One region of the Enterococcus sp. AZ109 genome, then DNA from elsewhere that is predicted to be linked to it. Evidence: predicted binding sites of a transcription regulator. Region 1 holds the regulator's gene; the other holds the start of a gene.
What was found. Region 1 encodes LexA, which represses DNA repair genes until DNA is damaged. Its sites were predicted from a motif close to CNAACANNTGTTNG; they were not measured.
Positions count from the first base shown of each region.

Region 2: uvrB (excinuclease ABC subunit UvrB) is a predicted target of LexA. The motif match lies at 2,053-2,066, and genes of this name have one in related genera.

Region 1 covers NZ_JBIOSF010000001.1:251,932-256,152, reverse strand. Annotated here, with positions in the region: gene tkt (transketolase) at 1-1,547, opposite strand, end outside; gene IGI42_RS01210 (DUF896 family protein) at 1,645-1,887, opposite strand; gene lexA (transcriptional repressor LexA) at 2,021-2,644, shown strand; gene IGI42_RS01200 (hypothetical protein) at 2,751-3,026, shown strand; gene IGI42_RS01195 (adenine phosphoribosyltransferase) at 3,084-3,596, opposite strand; gene recJ (single-stranded-DNA-specific exonuclease RecJ) at 3,610-4,221, opposite strand, start outside.
Region 2 covers NZ_JBIOSF010000001.1:554,123-558,343, reverse strand. Annotated here, with positions in the region: gene IGI42_RS02625 (amino acid ABC transporter substrate-binding protein/permease) at 1-1,871, opposite strand, end outside; gene uvrB (excinuclease ABC subunit UvrB) at 2,133-4,124, shown strand; gene uvrA (excinuclease ABC subunit UvrA) at 4,157-4,221, shown strand, end outside.

The DNA.
Region 1 (4,221 bases):
AATAAAGTAGGTTTGTCAGTTGATTCCAACGCTACTTTCCATGCAGCAGAAGTTTCGTTGCCGTCTGCTGGACGAATTACTTGAACATTAGGCATGCAGCGTACGCTGGCTAATTGTTCGATTGGTTCATGAGTTGGTCCATCTTCACCTACTGCTACTGAATCGTGGGTTAACACATAAGTAACTGGCAAGCCTTGAATCGCTGACATACGAATTGCTGGACGTAAGTAATCCGTAAATACAAAGAAGGTACCGCCGTACACACGAGTACCGCCGTGTAATTGAATCCCGTTCATAGCTGCTGCCATAGCGAATTCACGAACACCAAACCAAATGTTGCGGCCTTCATAAGAACCTGGTTGGAATTCTTGTTCGTCAGCAATCGTAGTATTGTTTGAACCAGATAAGTCAGCTGATCCGCCCCATACAGTTGGAACTGCTTTAGCAACTGCTTGAATGACTTCTTTACTTGATACACGACTTGCTTGGCTTGATCCTTCCTCGTAAACGGGCAGGCTTTCTTCCCAGTTTTCAGGTAATTTGCCAGCAAATGCATCTTTAAATTGTTTTGCTAACTCTGGATGGGCGTTTTCGTAGTTTTTGAACATTTCATTCCATTGTCCTTCAACTTCCGCACCCTTGTCTAGCATATCTGCTTTGAAACGTTCTGCTACTTCTTCTGGCACTGTGAAATCAGGATATTCCCAGCCATAGACAGCTTTAGCTGCTTTAATGCCGTCATCTCCGATTGGTGCTCCGTGAACAGCAGAAGTACCTTCTTTTGGAGAACCGAAGCCGATCACTGTTTTAATTTCAATTAAGGTAGGTTTTTCGGTTTCTGCTTTGGCTTCTTCAATTGCTTTGCTGATGGCTTCTAAATCATTGCCGTCTTCCACTAAAATATGTTGCCAGCCATATGCTTCATAGCGAGCACCCACGTTTTCAGTGAAGGCTTTATTTGTTGGACCATCTAAAGAAATATCATTTGAATCATATAGGACAACTAATTTTCCAAGTTTCATATGTCCAGCCATCGAGCTAGCTTCTTGAGAAACGCCTTCCATTAAGTCTCCATCACCAACGATAGTATAAGTGTAATGATCCATTACATTGAAGCTATCACGGTTGTAAGTAGCCGCTAAATGAGCTTCAGCCATCGCCATACCTACAGCCATTGAGATTCCTTGACCTAATGGGCCAGTAGTTGCTTCTACGCCATCAGTATGTTGGAATTCTGGGTGTCCAGGTGTTTTACTTTCCCACTGACGGAAGTTTTTCAAGTCGTCAATTGTAACTTGATAGCCCGCTAAATGTAACAAGCTGTACAACATTGCTGAACCATGACCGGCAGATAAGATGAAACGATCGCGGTTTGGCCAGCTTAATGAAGTCGCTGGATTCACGTTCAAGTGTTTTGTCCATAGGGCGTAAGCCATAGGTGCCGCTCCCATTGGCAATCCTGGATGACCAGAATTGGCTTTTTGAATCGCCTCAATACTTAACGTGCGGATCGTGTTAACACCTAACTGATCAATTTTATCAAACAAAATAATACGTCCTCCTTTTTGGTGATAAATACTTTTATTCCACATCCATTGTAACCGATTTATTTTCTTATTTCAATTGAAAAATGGAATATTCACATTATTTTCGATTATGAAGCCCTTTTTTCTTTTGAATATCCTTTAGTTTTTCAGGGGTTACATCTTTGCCATCCGGATCAACGATTTTCATTCCTTCAATGTGATGGCGCATGCCGCTGCGAAAAGAAGACAGGTATTCTTCACGCAAAACTTTCTGCTCGTGCAGTTCTGCTTTATTTAACCCTTCAGTTTTTTTCTTTTTTGCTAATTCATTAATTCGCGCAATCTTTTCATCTGAAATCATTTTGTGCACCTCGCTTCCGCTCTCCATTATACAACAAAATGACGCCGATAAAAAAGCAAAAGAAAGCGAACGCTTGTTTGATTTATCAAAAAAAATATGCTAAACTGAAAAAAAAGAAAAGAAGGTGTGAGCATTGGCAAAACGAACTGAAACAAAACAATTAGAAGTTCTGCGTTTCATTCATGAACGCGTTGAAAATAAAGGCTATCCACCAACTGTTCGTGAAATTGGAGAAGCAGTGAATCTTTCTTCTACTTCTACTGTTCATGGACACTTAGCACGCTTAGAAAAAAAAGGCTTAATTTTACGAGATCCTACTAAACCTCGGGCTATTGAACTGACCTTAGATGGTCTGGAAAAAATTGGTGTTCAGCCCCAAGTCATTCCGATGCTTGGAATCGTCACTGCTGGTGAACCAATTTTGGCTGTTGAAGAAGCTTCAGACTTTTTCCCAGTACCACCAGACTTGGCTAGTGAAGAAGGCAGTCTGTTCATGCTAACTATTCGCGGTGAAAGTATGATTAATGCGGGTATCTACGATGGTGATCACGTAATTGTTCGAAAACAAGCGACTGCTGTCAATGGTGAGATTGTCATTGCCATGACAGATGAGAATGAAGCGACCTGTAAAAGATTTTTCCATGAGACAGACTTCATTCGTCTACAGCCAGAAAATGATCAGATGGAACCAATTATATTAGACAATGTTTCTATCTTAGGTAAAGTTGTTGGTTTGTATCGGAATCACATCTATTAATCGGGAAATTTTTTCCGATTAATTTTTTTCTTTACAAATCGAACAAACATTCGTATAATACTTATACAAACATTTGTTCGTATATTTTATTAGGGGTGGATTATTTATGAAAGCAGTAAGAAGATTTGGCTTAATTATTGGATTTTTGTTACTTGGATTAGTGATTGGTAAGCTTGGATCGCTGGCTACTATTGTTGTCTTCTCCGGATTGTTCATCGTTTGGTATATGCTTTGGGATGAGAAAAAATATGCACAACAATATGAACAAGAAGCCTACTATTATGAAGAAGACTACGACGATGAGATGACTGAAGAGGTTTACTATATAGATTCTTATGATTACTACGATTATTATGACCATCACTACCACAAATCTGCATAAGAAAAAGGACTTGAAAATCGTTTCTGATTTTCAAGTCCTTTTTTATTTCAATGAATGTTAATAATCCATTAAAGTTAAGATATCATAGCTTTCGATTTTATCACGACCATGAAGTTCATCTAGTTCAATCAAGAAAGCACAGCCAACTACAATTCCACCTAATTTTTCAACTAAATCGATAGTTGCCTTTACAGTACCACCAGTTGCTAATAGATCATCCGTAACTAATACACGTTGACCCGGTTGGATAGCATCTTTGTGAATTGATAGTATGTCTGTCCCATATTCTTTTTCATACTCTACATCAATGGTCGCTCTTGGCAATTTGTTCGGTTTACGAACCGGAGCAAAACCTACACCCAATTCAAAAGCGACTGGACAACCAACAATAAAACCGCGTGCTTCAGGTCCGACCACCATGTCGATTTGCTTTTGGCTAGCGTATTCAACAATTTGTCTGGTAGCTTCACGGTAAGCATCTCCGTCAGCCATTAAAGGTGAAATGTCACGAAAGACAATCCCTTTTTGCGGGTAATCAGGTATGCTAGCAATATAATCTTTTAAATCCATCTTGTATTTCCTCCTAGCTTTTCAGCCAATTTCTTATCGTTTGAATGTCACTCATTAGTAAAAATTCTTCGCTCTCAATTTGTTTCATTCGTTCTTTGTAGCCGCGACTCTCTTCAATTGCTTGATTTTGTGGGTTTTCAACAATTTCCAAAACACCGTCATCTATTGTAACAAATTTCAATTCAGAAAACACGCGAATCATGAAGACTAATAATTTTTCAGATATTCTTAAGAAATTCGAGATATTTTTCAACTTATAACGAATATCCAGACGTTTTTGCTTGAGACAGAATTGATAGAGCTGTTTGAATTGTTCACGATTCGGCATTCCATTTAAATAGGCTTCATCTGCACTGTACAAGAAAAGATAAACCCGCTCAAAGCTACTGTTGCTTATTATAGATTTAATTAGTTCTTTATCACTAGGACAATCCACTACTACTAGTTGGCGATACTCTGCATATTCAGTCAAGTGATCTTTGTTGTAAACTTGTACTTGATGTTGCAAAGTATCCGTTAATACATCTCGGCTTTTTTCTTGAAAAGCAAGATAGAGTGTACTAGCTGTCTCAAGCGGCTGGTTCCAACTATGCTTGGCGCGTCGATCGATGACCTGAAGTCCCTC
Region 2 (4,221 bases), 300 kb from region 1:
GCTTCCATTTGACCGATTGGCACGGCATTGATACCACCTCGAACGATTTCAGCGATATAAGCACTAGCGTTTAAGGTCAAAGTAATAATACCTGCTGCAAAGTCTGGAATCGTAATTCCAGTCATGCCTGGCAATCCAAAGAAAATGAAGAAAGCCAGTACCATCATAGGGATTCCGCGAATCACATCAACATAAAGACTAGCGAACACACGCAGACCTTTAACGGGCGAAACTCGGAATAAGCCAAAGATAACACCTACTACGATTGCTAATGCAAAAGAAACCAGTGCAAGAACAATTGTATTCCATAATCCTTCTAATAAAACAGAGTAATTGTTTTTTAGCAACCCGCCAATAGTTGATTCATCCACAGCATCATCACTGGCAGCAATACTGTCGTCACCAATGTGAGTGCTAAGTATCTCGTCATATTCACCTGTACGGCGCATTTCCTGCAAACCTTCATTAAACATTTCGACCAGCTCTTGGTTTTCACCTTGTTTCACGGCAAATCCATACTCGCCACCGGTTTCTCGTTCAATTGGAGTTTTCAAATCTTGCCCTTGTTGAACAGCATAACCAATAACTGGGTAATCATCCATCATGGCATCGATTGAACCTACTCTTAAAGCATCATATAATTGATCGGCTGCATCAAAGTTTTTAATAGAGTAGCCATATTCATCTTCGTGTGCTTTTAAGAAGTCGGCACTTTCTGTTCCAACTTTCGCTCCGACTGTTTTACCATCTAAATCTTCATAAGAAGTAATATCATTATTGTCTTTAGCAACGGCTAATTGAATTCCGCTTTGGAAATAAGGGTCACTAAAATCATAATTTTCTTTCCGTTCATCGGTAATGGTCATCCCAGCAATCATGCCATCTGCTTGGCCAGATTCTAAAGCTTGCATGGCAGAGGAGAAGCCGATGAATCTGAAGTCAAGATTGAAGCCTTGTAATTCAGCTGCTCGGTTCAATAGGTCCACATCTATTCCTTTATAAGTACCGTCACTGTCTTGGTATTCAAAAGGAGCAAAAGCAGAATCGCTAGCAATTACATAAGTATCTTTTTTTGGTTCTACTTTTTTCATTTCACCTGAAGGAGCACTGCTTCCAGTAGAAATATATTTGCTGACGATCTCATCGTAAGTACCGTCTGCTTTTAAATCTTTCAAACCTTGATTGAATTTTGCAAGTAGCTCTTGATTTTCACCTTTTTTAACAGCGAAACCGTAGGCACTGCTAGCTTCGTAGTCTCCAACTAGTTTAAAATCTTGCCCATTATTCACGGCATAGCCTAAAACAGGGTAATCGTCGAAAATAGCTTGAACATTATCATTATTTAAGGCGCTGTATAGAGCATCCGAAGCCTCAAATAGGCTAATGTTGTAACCATATTTATCTTCATTTTCTTCCAAAAAAGTGGCACTTTCTGTTCCAATTTTTGCGGCAACGGTCTTACCTTCAAGATCTTCGTAGCTTGTGATGTCGTTGTTATCTTTGTGAACAGCCATCTGAATTCCACTGTCAAAGTAAGGATCAGAGAAATCAAATGTTTTTTTACGCTCATCTGTGATGCTCATTCCGGCAATCATTCCGTCCAATTGATTAGACTGCACACCTTGGATAGAAGGGTCAAAGCCTAATGGTCGTAGATCCACCTCAAAACCTTGGTTTTCCGCAATTTCATTGAGTAAATCTACATCAATCCCGATATAATTTCCATCTGAATCTTGGAACTCAAACGGTGCGAAAGTTAAGTCAGTTCCTATCTTGTAGGTCGTCGCAGCATGACTTTTTTCACTGAAGCCAAGTGTTATAATACTTGCCACCATCAGTATCAAGAACGGTAAAAGTCTTCGTTTTTTCATAACAAACCTCCTATAGTATTATCATTGATCTATTATATGTTAGAACGGCAAAAGAAAACAAGAGGTACAAGTGTTCCCAATAAAAAAAATCTAAAATTCCTAACACGAGATGTCACTTTATCTTACGTGGAGTGTTTTAAGGAAAATGTAAGATGATCCTAAAGGTAAGGAGAATAAATAGCGAAAATATGTTCGGTATGTTATAATTTTTTACTGAGAATTATTCTTCTATATAATAGAAGAAAAAAGGAGGACGTTTGTGTGATAGAAAGAGAAACAGGCAATACTTTTGACCTTCATTCCAATTATGAACCTGCTGGCGACCAGCCGGTGGCTATCAGTCAGTTGTCAGAAGGGGTCATAAATGGAAAAAAAGCACAAATTCTCTTGGGAGCAACTGGAACAGGTAAAACCTACACTATCTCTAATTTGATAAAAGAGGTAAATAAACCAACGTTAATCATTGCTCACAATAAAACTTTAGCTGGACAGTTGTATGGAGAATTTAAAGAGTTTTTTCCGAATAATGCTGTTGAATACTTTGTAAGTTACTATGATTATTATCAACCTGAAGCTTATGTACCCTCTAGTGATACTTATATTGAAAAAGACTCCAGTATCAATGATGAGATAGACAAACTGCGTCATTCGGCTACAAGTGCATTGCTTGAGCGGAATGATGTTATTGTTGTGGCATCAGTGTCTTGCATTTTTGGTCTGGGATCACCTAAAGAATACCAAGAACAGGTAGTTTCTCTCAGGGTTGGCATGGAAATGGACCGCAATCAATTGTTGCGAAACCTGATTGATATCCAATTTGAACGCAATGATATCGACTTTCAACGTGGGCGTTTTCGGGTTCGCGGGGACGTAGTTGAAATTTTCCCAGCATCTAGGGATGAACGTGCTTTGCGCGTGGAATTTTTCGGTGATGAAATTGATCGTATCCGTGAAGTGGATGCCTTAACTGGCGAAGTGATGGGAGAAACTGAACACGTAGCTATTTTTCCGGCTACACACTTTTTAACCAACGAACACAACTTAGAAGTTGCTATCAACAATATCCAAAAAGAATTAGAAGAACGTTTAGCTGTATTACGCAGTGAAAATAAGCTTCTAGAGGCTCAACGTCTAGAGCAGCGGACTAACTATGACATCGAAATGTTGCGTGAAATGGGATATACATCGGGAATTGAAAATTATTCTCGCCATATGGATGGTCGGAAAGAAGGCGAGCCGCCATTTACTTTGATCGATTTTTTCCCTGATGATTTTTTGATGGTTATTGACGAATCTCATGTTACCATGCCTCAAGTTCGAGGAATGTATAATGGTGACCGAGCTAGAAAGCAAATGCTAGTAGATTATGGATTCCGCTTACCATCGGCTTTGGATAACCGACCATTACGTTTAGAAGAGTTTGAAGAACGAGTAAATCAAATCGTCTACGTATCAGCGACACCGGGTCCTTATGAGGATACACAAACGGATACTGTAGTGGAACAAATTATTCGACCAACTGGATTATTAGACCCAGTTATTGAAGTACGTCCAATTATGGGACAAATTGATGACTTGGTCGGAGAAATAAATGAACGAGCGGAAAGAAATGAACGAGTTTTTGTAACTACTTTGACCAAGAAAATGTCGGAAGACTTAACTGACTACTTTAAAGAATTGGGTATCAAAGTTAAGTATCTTCATAGCGATATTAAGACCTTGGAGCGTACGGAGATTATTCGAGATCTGCGTTTAGGAAAATTTGATGTATTAATAGGTATTAATCTACTTCGCGAAGGATTGGACGTACCTGAAGTATCCCTGGTAGCCATTTTGGATGCCGACAAAGAAGGCTTTTTACGTAGTGAACGTTCACTTGTTCAAACAATTGGTCGTGCAGCTCGTAATTCTGACGGGCGTGTTATTATGTATGCGGACAAGGTGACTGATTCAATGCAACGGGCGATGGATGAAACAGCACGTCGTCGAGAAATTCAGAAACAGTACAATATTGAGCACGGTATTGAACCGAAAACAATTATTAAAGAAATCCGTGATCTGATTGCTATCAGTAAAGTCGCTGAAGAGGTTGGTGCTTATGATATTAGTTCATATGATGATCTGTCTATTGAAGAACGTAGACTGATGATTGAAAAACTAGAAGACGAAATGCGTGAAGCAGCTAAAACCCTTGATTTCGAAACTGCTGCCTCTTTACGAGATACAATTTTAGAATTAAAAGCTGCAGAATAAAAGAATAACTTTTTTGTGAATAGGAGAAAAGTATGGCAAACGATAAAATAGTGATTCATGGCGCCAGGGCTCATAATTTGAAAAATATAGACGTAAC